One region of the Thalassotalea fusca genome, then DNA from elsewhere that is predicted to be linked to it. Evidence: predicted binding sites of a transcription regulator. Region 1 holds the regulator's gene; each other region holds the start of a gene.

The links. The regulator sigma-54, encoded in region 1, starts transcription at its own class of promoters, with help from an activator protein. The targets are predictions, from matches to a motif close to GTTGGCACGNNNNTNGNNT.
Region 2: a site for sigma-54 is predicted at 1,772-1,790, ahead of ACSLUK_RS14860 (CmpA/NrtA family ABC transporter substrate-binding protein). Genes of this name have one in related genera too.
Region 3: a site for sigma-54 is predicted at 2,146-2,164, ahead of ACSLUK_RS11335 (PEP-CTERM sorting domain-containing protein). Genes of this name have one in related genera too.

What each region holds. Positions count from the first base shown of each region.
Region 1 is NZ_JBQRUN010000016.1:26,402-30,694, reverse strand. Features, by position in the region: gene rapZ (RNase adapter RapZ) at 1-660, opposite strand, end outside; gene ptsN (PTS IIA-like nitrogen regulatory protein PtsN) at 721-1,176, opposite strand; gene hpf (ribosome hibernation promoting factor) at 1,203-1,490, opposite strand; gene ACSLUK_RS16215 (RNA polymerase factor sigma-54) at 1,517-3,022, opposite strand; gene lptB (LPS export ABC transporter ATP-binding protein) at 3,079-3,810, opposite strand; gene lptA (lipopolysaccharide transport periplasmic protein LptA) at 3,811-4,293, opposite strand, start outside.
Region 2 is NZ_JBQRUN010000013.1:35,387-39,679, reverse strand. Features, by position in the region: gene ACSLUK_RS14865 (ABC transporter permease) at 1-162, opposite strand, end outside; gene ACSLUK_RS14860 (CmpA/NrtA family ABC transporter substrate-binding protein) at 221-1,687, opposite strand; gene ACSLUK_RS14855 (4'-phosphopantetheinyl transferase family protein) at 1,915-2,661, opposite strand; gene apeA (ApeA family protein) at 2,918-3,307, shown strand; gene ACSLUK_RS14845 (beta-ketoacyl-ACP synthase) at 3,364-4,293, opposite strand, start outside.
Region 3 is NZ_JBQRUN010000008.1:11,540-15,832, reverse strand. Features, by position in the region: gene ACSLUK_RS11350 (PEP-CTERM sorting domain-containing protein) at 1-26, shown strand, start outside; gene ACSLUK_RS11345 (PEP-CTERM sorting domain-containing protein) at 335-994, shown strand; gene ACSLUK_RS11340 (aminoacyl-tRNA deacylase) at 1,173-1,544, shown strand; gene ACSLUK_RS11335 (PEP-CTERM sorting domain-containing protein) at 2,245-2,916, shown strand; gene ACSLUK_RS11330 (M14 family zinc carboxypeptidase) at 3,485-4,293, opposite strand, start outside.

The sequences.
Region 1 (4,293 bases):
CCAAATAAACTTTGTCACGATAGGTTGGCTTGCAAGAAAATCTTGCACGGGCTGATCTAATCCTGTGTAGGGTTTTAGTTCTTTTTCCCAGAAAGGGTTTGGAAGAAATCGGGCATCAAATACGTAGTCTGCATCTTTTGGGATTCCGTGTTTAAAACCGAAGGATTCAAATACGACAATCATAGTGCCAGTTTTCTTACCTAATATGCGTTCACGGATCATGTCTGCCAGCTGGTGTGGTGATAACTGGCTGGTGTTAAAATATAAATTAGCGCGACTGGCAATAGGTTCCAGTAGCTTTTTTTCCAAAGAAATAGCCTGATCTAATGCAATGTTTTTGCGGATCAATGGGTGTAATCGTCTTGTTTCGCTAAACCTACGAATAAGGTCTACATCTTCTGCGTCCAAATAAAGAATACTCAACTCAACATTATTGGGTAAGTAATCAAGGATTTCTGCGACATCGGAAGGTTCGTCAGGCAAGTTACGTACATCGATACTTACTGCAACAGTTTCATAGTCGTTAATTACTGTATGCGTTAAGGCTGGTAACAAATTAACGGGGATGTTATCAACGCAGTAATAGCCTAAATCTTCCAGAACTCTTAAGGCAACACTCTTGCCCGATCCAGAACGGCCACTAACAATAATTAACTTCATTTAAGGGGTTCCTTGGTAGGTTTGTTATACCTTAACAGAAATGTATGCACGCTACATCTATCAATGGTTGGTTTGCTGTACGAGCGAATACAGTTCATGACTGGTTTCACATTTTCTCGCTTGTTTGCAAATTCGTTTGTCGCTAAACACCTGGGCAATACTTTGCAAAGTACAAAGGTGCTGCTGGCATTGTTCTTCAGGAACAAACAAAGCGATAAAAATATCAACCGGGCGATTATCGATAGAGTCAAAGGAGACAGGTTCAGATGTTGTCACTAATACCGCAATGACTTTCTCCGTATTGGGCAAGCGTCCGTGAGGTATAGCAATGCCATTACCTATGCCGGTAGAACCCATCTTCTCACGCGTAATTAAACTATCGAGTAACTCAAAAGTTGTAGAGCCACTGATGTGTTCAGCGGCTTTCTCACTGATGGTTTCAAGTATTTTTTTCTTGCTAGTCGCTGGGACTGCACATAACGTGCAGTCCTCGGTTAATATTTCATGTAACTTCATAAGGCGTGTGAAGGATTATTACTTCTTTAGTATTGGTTTAATTTGCCTTTGTACTTAAGTACTTGGCGATCAAGTTTATCGATAAGAGAATCAATTGATGCATACATATCGCCATTTTCGGCTTTACCGTGAATTTCAGTACCATTCAAATGTAAAGTTGCTTCGGCGATTTGACTTAATTTTTCAACTGTTAATACGACATACACGTTATTGATATGCTCAAAATGTCGTTCTAGCTTGGCAAATTTCTCATTAACGCATTGGCGAAGTGAATCGGTGATTTCAACATGATGACCTGAAAGATTAATCTGCATATGCGTATTCCTTATCGTTGGGTGAGTTAAAGTAAACTTTTTCGTTGGTTTGAAGGTGGAATAGACAAGGACTCGCGGTACTTAGCTATCGTTCTTCTCGCAACATTTATTCCTTGTTCAGCGAGTAGCTCTGCCATTTTGCTGTCGCTTAGTGGCTTAGCGGGTAGTTCGGCTGCAACAAGTTTTTTGATTAATGCGCGGATAGCTGTCGATGAACATTCACCGCCATTTTCCGTGCTTACATGACTCGAGAAGAAAAACTTCAACTCAAATATGCCTCTCGGAGTATGCATGTATTTTTGTGTGGTAACACGAGATATTGTTGATTCGTGCATATCTACAGCTTCAGCAATATCATTTAAAACCATCGGACGCATCGCTTCAGGGCCATGTTCAAAAAAGCCTTGTTGGCGTTGCACGATACAATTAGACACTTTTAATAAGGTTTCGTTTCGGCTTTCTAAACTTTTAATGAACCATTTAGCTTCTTGGAGATTAGAGCGAATGAATTGGCTGTCCGTGGTCGATTTCATTGAACGAGCCATAGAAGCATACTGTTGGTTAACTGTTAATCGAGGCGCAGTATCAGGGTTTAATTCTACGACCCAGCGACCATTCTTTTTCTCAACAGATACATCCGGTACGATGTATTGATCGTCACCTTTAATTACGCTATCACCAGGGCGAGGATCCAAAGACTGGATTAATCGAATAACTTCACGTAGTTGGTCTTCTTTTAAGCGTGTTTTACGCATTAATTGACGATAGTCACGATTACCCAGTAAGTCGATGTGCTCAGACAATACCACTTTACTTTCTTTTAACCATGGCGTGGCAGGGTCGAATTGATTAAGTTGAATTAATAAACACTCAGAGATAGAGCGAGCGCCAACGCCAACGGGGTCAAACATGTTTATACGCTTGATTACTGCTTCTACTTCATCAACTTCTACGTCTTCGACACCTAAGCTCTCTAGAATATCTTCGGCGGTAACGGTTAAATAACCAGCGTCGTCGATTGCATCGATAATCGCTGTGGCGATTGCGCGATCTGTTTCAGTAAATGGCGTTAAATCCATTTGCCAACGTAAGTGATCTTGAATAGATTCTGTGGTCTCACCTTGATAAGTGTAATCATCTGAAGGGCCAACGCCGCCACTCGATACACCTGCGCTAAAGCTTTCATCCCACGTCGTATCAATATTCAACTCTTCAGGGATATCATTTTTATCCATTGCTTCGGTCGTGGTGATTTCATCAGCCGAAGGCATGGCGTCTTCAGAACCATCGGAACTAGCATTATCGGATGAGTCATTTGATTGTGCTGAAAACGCTTCTTCGAGGTTGTCAGGTTTATCTTCTTGGTTAGTTGGAGCTGATTCATCTACTTCCAGCAATGGATTGCTTTCTAGCGCTTCTTGGATTTCTTGTTGTAAATCCAATGTCGACAATTGCAACAGTTTGATTGCCTGTTGCAATTGTGGGGTCATGGTGAGTTGTTGACCTATTCGAAGTTGCAGAGTAGGGCGCATCTAAAAACTTACTTTCCTGTTATTGTTATTAAACATAATTAGCTGGATTACCTTAACTATAACGTGAATTGTTCACCGAGGTACACATCTCTTACGTGTTGATTCGCAAGAATTTGATCTGCGTCACCCTCAGCAATTAACTCACCATGACTCACAATGTAAGCACGTTCACATACATCGAGCGTCTCTCTTACATTGTGGTCCGTAATGAGAATACCTATACCGCGCATTTTTAAGTGTAGAATAATTTTCTTTATATCTCCTACGGAAATAGGGTCTACACCAGCAAATGGTTCATCTAATAGAATAAATTTAGGATCAGCGGCAAGTGCGCGTGCAATTTCAACACGACGCCTTTCACCACCAGAAAGGCTCATCCCAAGATTATCCTTTATGTGTGAAATATGAAACTCTTCAAGCAGTTGCTCAAGCTTTTCTTCACGTTCTACTTCTGTGAGCGATTTACGTGTTTGCAATATCGACATAATATTGTCGTATACACTCAGCTTTCTGAATATCGACGCTTCTTGAGGCAAATAGCCAATGCCTTGTCGCGCTCTTTCATGCATTGGAAGCAGTGTAATGTCTTCATTATTTAGCGTAATACTTCCGCTATCATTTGGTACCAGACCTACAATCATATAAAACGATGTAGTTTTACCTGCACCATTAGGGCCTAGTAGACCAACAATTTCACCTGCGTTAACAGACAATGAAACATTTTTTACTACACGTCGCCCTTTGTACGCTTTTGCGAGTGCATTCGCAACTAGTACTGATTCACTCATCTATTTTTTCTTCTTTTCTAGATGCTGCGGCTGTAAAACAGTCTCAACCTGTGCATCATCGTCACTCGATGCGTTGACCTGTTCAGTTCTGAAATTGTAGGTGATGGTATCACCCGTCATTTGTGTACCGTCTTGCTCAAGGTACGCATCGCCAGAAATGATGATTAGGCTATTAGCCGGATCATATTTGATTTCATTTGCTTGTAAATTGATGGGGGTTCCATCGGCAAGTGTTCGGCTAAATTTTGCAGGACTACCTTTAGCAATATAAATTTTTTCCTTAGCGTCAGTCGAGGTAATAACCTGTACCAAATCGGCATTGATCACAAGAGAGCCTTGTGTAATAACCACGTTTTCTATGTAGCTAAATATTTTCTTCTTTAAATCACCGTCTTGGCTTTCAGATTTTATGATAACTTCTTGATCAAAGTCACTTACTTCAGCAGATATTGCGGTAGGTGAAGTCGCGACGGTAAGGCTAAG
Region 2 (4,293 bases), on a different contig from region 1:
TTGAATACTGCCAGCTGCGATTGTCCACACAAAGACGAACATCACAATGCCCAGTACAGGTACAATCGCCGAAGAGAGAGCGCTCCTGAGCATTGACAGTAGGTCAGACAATGCCCCGCCAAACTGACGAGGCGCGATAGAAAAATTAGCAAATAATGACATAGTGTCTTTCCGTAATATGTAACTTGTGAAAATTAGAAATTGAAATATTAAACGGCAGTTACTCAAGCGCCATATCAACATGCTCGTTCAATAATTGATTGGCCTGCTTGATACCGGCAGTCTTACTGATGGCAAACTGCGCCAGGTATGCATTAGGTTTATGGGCATCAAAGGTCTTGTCATCAATAAAGTGAGACTGCGCCGCTCTGTATCCGTCTTCCGCCAGCACGCTAGGAAAGTCTGACGCTTGTAACAACTTGTCATCGATCAACGACTGTACCGCTCGTTTAAATATCTCCGGTCGATAAACAGAACGCGCGATGTCCTTAAACCATTGATCGGGTTTGTCTTCACTGATTTGTCCCCAGCGACGCATTTGGGTAAGAAACCAAATCGCATCGGAGTAGTACGGAAAATTGGCGTTGTAGCGAAAAAACACATTGAAGTCAGGCATCAACCGTTTATCGCCACGTTCAAACTCAAATGTGCCAGTCATGCTACTGGCGATCACTTCAGCATCAGCACCAACATACTGTGATTGCGCGAGCAATTGAGTGGCCGCAACCCGATTGGCGTTGTTGTTTTCATCTAACCATTTTGTGGCGCGCAGCAATGCGCGAGTCAAACGAATGGTGGTGTATGGATAGCGTTTTGCAAATGCTTCGGTTAATCCAAGCACTTTTTCTGGATTGTTGTGCCAGATTTGCGCATTGGTGATCACTGGCACACCTAATCCTTTTTTGAGTGCTTGCTGATTCCACGGTTCGCCTACGCAATATCCTTTGATCGTACCCGCTTCCATCGTTGCAGGCATTTGCGGGGGCGGTGTTACTGAAAGTTGGACCTGAGCATCAATTAACCCTGAAGTATCTCCTGATTCTGGCGCATAGAATCCAGGATGAATACCGCTAGCTGCTAACCAATAACGCAGTTCGTAGTTATGTGTGGACACTGGAAATACCATGCCCATATTGAAATGCTTTCCTTGACGTTGATAGTCATCAATCACAGGTTTAAGCGCATCTGCCGTAATTGGGTGTTTAACCTTACCGTGCACGTCAGTGGGCAAGTGGGGCTTCATCTTTTGCCAAACATCATTTGCGACGGTAATTGCGTTACTATTGAGGTTCATAGAAAAAGGGGTAATGAGATCGGCTTTAGTGCCATAACCAATACGAGCTGCAAGCGGTTGGCCTGCCAACATATGAGCGCCGTCTAATCGACCATCCACAACACCATCAAGTAACACTTTCCAGTTGGCCTGTGCTTCAAGCGTGACGTATAGCCCTTCATCCTCAAAATATCCGCGCTCGTAGGCAACAGCGAGCGGTGCCATATCAGTGAGTTTGATAAAACCGAGCGTTATTTCTTCTTTTTCAGGGTAACCCAGCGCAATATTTGCAGAGGCAACTGCCGTATTGTTTATGAGTAGAGCATAGCAACATGTTAAACACGCATGCAGGCCTGTTTTGACTCGCTTGACGATCTTTGGCGTTATTCTGTGAAAGCTAAATTTGTGCAGCATTTTATTCTCCCTCCGTCTACCGCCAACATTGTTGCAAAGGTGCCAATGTGACGAGCAACGAAATAATTTACTTGCTACACAGTTATTCAGTGATCGTGCCAAAACACAAAACAAAACAATATCAATAACTTACTAGACAATGGTAAACATAGAGAGTATCGAATGCTTCATTGTTACGCACTAAAAGTGCGATTGTGGTGCAATAGCTCTAATTCGAGCTAAGCGCTTTAAGCGGAGAATCTTTCGCGGGAAATTGGCACAACAGGCAGCATGCGACAGGATGAATTTGGTGGTAACACAACAGTTATTACGTACTGTGTCAGCTTCACTGTTTGATGAGTTAACTCGCGGTGTTTAATTTCCGTGTCCACATCACATTTGAAATCAGAGAATATCGAGCCATGTGTTGCTTTGATCAGTGCTTCTTTTTGCGTCCAGTATTGGAAAAAAGTGAGATAGGGATCCTCCGAGTCTGCGATATTGGCTTGCTCATTGGGCATAAAAGCCAATTTCGCCATCTCTATCACAGGACGACCTCGGTTGAGCCATTCGATATCTATGCCCAACTTCGCGTCTGCAGCATTAAAGTCGAGGGCAATTGCCACCATATCATTCGAGTGGCTTAACGATAGCGACAAGGGGAGACGCTTGTCCTCACTAAACACCTGTAATGCTTGGAGTTGGGAATTGAATGCAACTTCCAATGTATGAAAGGGCACAGTAAGCACGCTAGACACATAGTGCTTAATTAATCCACGGCTTAACAAGAAGTGTAATTTCTGGCTGTTTTTTTTACGCCGCGATAGTTGCTGGCACTCGGTTGATGTTAAGCAGATGTTGGCTGCCAACACATCGAGCGCCCCGTCAAGCTGATCATTAATGGCCGCACAATCAAAAATCAATACCTGTACCTCGTCAAGGCTAATTAACGAAGGTAAATTTTCAAATGGCGATAAGCTAGTGCGATTGTTCACAATTAATTTTAATCATCCCAATGACGATAAGGGGCGCATTATAGTAAACTATATCGCTTAGCGTTGGAATGAAGCTAATAATGGAAGTTCGTATCGCTAACACTAAGGGCTGTTGATCTTTAAGGTATAAATTTTGTTCAACTAGAGCGTGTTTTGATCACGATGCTCGGTTTGTCGCATAATCGTTTATGTAAGAATCGAGCAGCAAGATTCAACAGCCCTAAAACTTATTTCGTTATCAATTTAAGGAAAAATAATGAAACAACTAATCATTGCTGCCATGATGCTTGTTTTGATAGCAGCATGTGCAAGAACACAACCAGTCCAGAACTTTAACAGCCAATCAATCATCTATGATGTTAGTAAAGAACAGGTCGAAAAAAGCATAATTTCGGCACTACAATACAAGAGATGGCGTGTAATTAAGAAAACTGATGACAGCATTTTTGCTGCAATCAATGTGCGTGATCACTACGCTGAAATTGAAATTAAATACTCACAAAAAGATTATTCAATTGAATATCGTAAGAGCCGCAACTTGCATTATCAGCAAGGCACACGCAAAGGTGACGTTATCCATAGAAACTACAACAAATGGATCATCTTGTTATCACAAGAAATCGATACCAATTTAAGCCGCGCGTAATATTGTAGACATTCGAATAAGTCCGGCTCGAAACCGGACTTATCATACCGCACTAATCACGCTACCCAGCGTTTGAAAATCAATGACGTGTTAATGCCACCAAAGGCAAAATTATTCGACATGACATAGTCAGTATCAATGGTACGCCCTTCACCACGAATATAATCTAATGGTGCACACTGTTCGTCAACCGCATCGAGATTTAACGTAGGTGCGAACCACTTATCGTTCATCATATGAATACTGGCCCATGCTTCAATCGCACCACATGCGCCTAACGTATGACCTAGGTAACTTTTTAACGAGCTGATTGGTATTGCGCCAAGTGCACTATAAGTTGCCACCGATTCTGCAATATCACCTTTATCGGTTGATGTGCCGTGAGCATTTACGTAACCAATATCGGTTGCAGTTAATTTGGCATCAGCCAAAGCCAATTGCATCGCTCTTTCCATTGTGTCAGCGGTTGGTTGTGTCACATGATTACCATCAGCATTGGTGCCAAATCCAACAACTTCCGCTAGGATAGTTGCGCCACGTGCTTGTGCACTTTCCAGCTCTTCTAAGATTAGCGTACCTGCGCCTTCACCTATCACTAAGCCATCTCTATTAGCATCGAACGGCCGAGGCGTTTGTTTAGGCTCAGTATTGCGTACACTGGTAGCAAATAACGTATCAAAAACGGCGGCTCCGGTAACGCAAAGCTCTTCTGCGCCGCCAGCGATCATCATTTTTTGTTGCCCGTACTTGATCGCTTCATAAGCATACCCAATACCTTGAGAACCTGAAGTACACGCAGAACTCGTTGTGATTGAACGCCCTTTAACGCCAAAAAACACACCAATATTGACCGGCGCAGTGTGACTCATCATTTGGATATAACTAGTTGCCGTTACTCCAGTCATATCCCCGTTCTTTAATAATTCGCCGAATGCCATGATCGGCGCAGGCGAACCAGAAGACGAGCCATAGGAGATACCAGTATC
Region 3 (4,293 bases), on a different contig from region 1:
GTCGTCGCATTAAGAAGCAAGCATAAATCGAACTTATTTGAATGCTTCAAAAAGCACCACATTCATTCGTTGGTGCTTTTTTTGCGCCTATAACCTTACGTTTCGACTAACCACATAGCAGTAAATCGTTGTTAATAAATATAATAAATACAATGGAACGTGTCGGTATACTTTACATTAGCTGTTCCTAGGGGGGCTGATTTTTACTGCAAGTTATTGAAAGGTAAGTGTAAATGTAGTTTGGCTTGATTGTTGCTGATGATACGTTTGTTATTGGAACGATAATCATATGATTATTATAAGAAAAATTATAATGGATAAAAAGGATAAAGGTATGAGCGTAAAATTTCTAGGCGCCATTTTGCTCTTAGTTAATAGCTATGCCAGCCAAGCGAGTCTTATAGTTCTTGACTTTGAAGGGGTTGGTGATACTTCAAGTATTAGCAGCTTTTATAACGGTGGAACTGATAGTGAAGGAAATTCAGGAACTAATTACGGTGTTGAATTTAGTCCTAATGCTTTAGGGGTGGTAGATTCAGATGATGGCGGTGCAGGAAACTTTGCTAATGAACCAAGTGGTTCAACGGTTATGTACTTTGTACAAGGTACTGCCATTTTGAATTATGCTGCCGGATTTGATACAGGGTTTTCGTTCTATTATTCTTCATCACAAAGTGCCTCTGTTAGTATTTATGATGGACTAAATGCTTCGGGAAATTTATTGGGACACATATCGCTTAGTGCTAATCATAACGATAACAATTGTGTGGGAGATCCTGATGGCACGTATTGCAATTGGGATAATATTGGTGCAAGTTTTGCCGGTATGGCTAAATCAATTGATTTTGGCGGTACGGTCAATAAAGTCGCGTTTGATAATATTACGTTTGGTTCATCGACTGCGGTAAATGACATTCCAGAACCAACTACATTGGCAATCTTTGCTTTGGGCGCGCTAGGGTTAGCTTCTCGCCGCAGTAAGAAACAAGCATAAATCACAATTTAATTTATCGCTCAAAAAGCACCAACTATTGTTGGTGCTTTTTTGTGCTTGCAACCTTCTGCTTGCCGCATTAGACATTCAATCTTTCTTGAAGTAGCCGTCTTTGACGCATTTGGTCAATAATCAACTAAACTTAGTGGTGCATCAGTACGATTGATGGGAGATTATTATGACCATTGCAATCACACTCGAGGAATTTTTTGCTAGAGAGCATGTCAATTATGAAGTAATAAAACATCGCCCTACAGCAACCGCTTTAGATAGCTCTATATCTGCCAAATTACCGCCTGAACAGGTTGCCAAAGCCGTCATATTAGAAGACTCAGATGGAGGGTTTCTGATGGCGAGTGTACCAGCTAAACGCAGGGTATCGGTTAACCAATTAAATACTTTAACAAATCGCCACTATAAATTATTGAGTGAAACGAGATTGATTGACTTGTTTCCTGACTGCAAGAAAGGGGCGATACCTTGCGTTGGCAAAGCATATAATTTGAAAATGATGGTTGATGATGAGCTACTCAAAGCTCCGTATGTATAAATTGAAGCTGGCGATCACCAACACATGCTGAAAATCAAAGGAAATGAATATCGACAGCTAGTTGCTAAAATGCCACATGGCGAGATTCACAGCGATTTATTAAGCGTTAGGCATGATAAAGCCAAAAGATCAGGTTGGAAATGGATTCCTTAGTTGATAGCCACAGCACAAGTAACAAGTGTCATTGGAGGGAGATAGTTGTTACTGGGCTTGCTTGATATAAATTGTGATTGTCTGGATTTAATCGCTAAACTTCTTAACTAATGATTCTCGCTCCATAGCAGGTAAATTGATGGTACTAATATACTATGCGATAGCGGTGTTGAAGTAATGTATCAGAAAAATTGCAGTTCGGAGTGTTTAAGCTTATACATACCCTTTAAACTCTAATCAATCGGAGCTGTTTCTATAGTCTTACATTGAAATTTAATCACTTAACAGTGTTTTCTGTTTAAAATATAATTCAAACTTAAATTATTAGAAAATAATCCTTATAATTCAACTGGTTGATGAGTTGGTTTGTGTCGGAATGCTTTACAATACCCAAACGTAAATTGTTGCTTGATTCATTGAACTTATTGAAATCATTTTGTTTTTTTGTTTTGGTATGATTTTTGAATATAAGGGCGTTAAATAATAATTTACTATTTTTATGATTAACTATCTAAACTTATGGCAAGTGGTTAAAAGGAAGAGTTAAATGAGTTTCAAGTTTTTAAAGGTTTCTTTTGTTTGGTTAATTCTATCCCTAACGAGTATAGCCAATGCATCTCTGATTACTATTGGTGGCTCCGAAGTAAATACTCCGGACTTCATTTTTGGATTTGAAATGGAATCATTGTCCAATGGAAATTGGGAGCCATTAACTAATCAGTTTTCTTCGAACGGCCTTACCGTGGTGAATAATTCTGGATATGCAAACTTATCTGCTGGCTATTGTATGCCTAGCAAATTCAACGAAACCGGTACAGGTTACTTGATGATAGGGGTATCGCATGGTTGTACTGTGTCAGATACTATTGATGATGTTACATTTATTTTCTCAAGTTTTGTAAATGCTATGTCGTTTGATCTTTATACACACAGTACAACACATCAGTTCGAAATATTTCTTTACGATAATACCACCCAAGTTGGCTACCAACAATTTAACGGAACAAAGGGCGCTACAGAGGTATTTAGTGCGACGGGGGCTGTTTTCAACTCTTTTCAGATAAGAGAGTTTGGCTCTTCTAGAGAGTGGTTATGGCTCGATCAATTAGCTGTTAAATTTGAGCCATCGCAAAAAGTTCCAGAGCCATCAACACTGGCGATATTAGCACTTGGGATGATCGGACTAGCGTCACGCCGAAATAAAAAGCCTGTTCTATAATCCAAATTTATTGAATTGTGAAAAACACTGATCAATGCGGTCAGTGTTTTTTTATTTCAGGTAAATTGATAATGTTACTTTCTATGTAAACAAGCATCTATTTACAGCGCAAATTTAATACTTTTCAACAGAACAATCCAAATTTACTATTTGCATGATTTATTTTCGTCATACCATCTCAAACCTTAACGAGAAAACAAGCTCAAGTAATTTCATTACGCATCATCTTTCTTCGAGCCAAAATTTTCAGCGCATTTTCATATATGCAGCACAGTAAATTGTCACGATTTTTAACACATTCGTATATTGGCTAAGTGGGGGGTACGCAGGGGCCTGAAATTATTGTGTATTTATTGTACGACATGGTTCTTGTGGTGATGCTTGCTCACTGGCATTGGTAGCATAAGTCGCATTTCTGATGTCTTCAGGATAGCAAAACAAGGCACCTGTGTTTTATCGGTTATTACATCATGAACGAGAGGTATTGGAGTATTGGCTGTTCCGACATTACTCCAGTATTCTAGCGTCATTAGGGCTTCGACATTCGTTACCGACCGATTAGTACATTCTAGTATCTTTTCATTTTGATAAATCTTATACAGCAAAAACAAAGCAACGCGATTAATACTAGTCGAGAAGTGCTACCACCAGAGGGTTTATCCTTAGGTTCAATTTCAGGTTGTGGTTTCGCTTTAGTTGCCGCCAATTGGATGCTAATTGTCTTATCTATGCCTCCAGTATCGCTTGCTTGGCCATCCGTATTTTCGTAACCACTCCAGCCACCGTCTAGCCAGTCAACAACGGTTTGCGGATTAGCGTCGAGCTGCATGCCTGCGAGATCTTGCACATTCAACTCAAGATTGATTTGTTGCTCTTGGTCTGAACCAAATGAGCTGGGCAATGAAAATTCAACCAAAAAGCTATCGTCTTGATACCGTTTATAACCTAATGCAGCGTTTGTTGCTTGGTTATTTAGCCATTTACCTGAATTTGTTGATAACGCAATCAGAGAGCCATTTGCTGATCTGACAATAATCTCCGGTAAAAGTGGAATATCAACGCCTGGATGATTGACTATTTCTCCGTTAGTATTGCGATAACGCATTGGCTTATTAAATGACAGCTTTAGTTGGTAATTAGTGTCGGCAGTAATAGGAGTCAGTTGATTGAACTGCCAGCTTCTGTCGTTCGCTGAGCTGGCTTGCCAACTTCCGGTGAAAATATTCTCTTTTGTTTCTGTATTATAAATCTCAACGGATTCGACAATAGCCGGTCCAGCTTGGTGATAAAAAGCCAACAACGTCGTGTTAGTGATTTTTTGTGCCAAAGCGCGTATTTTTGTTTCGGCGAGCATGAAGCCATTGTAAAAAAAGAGAT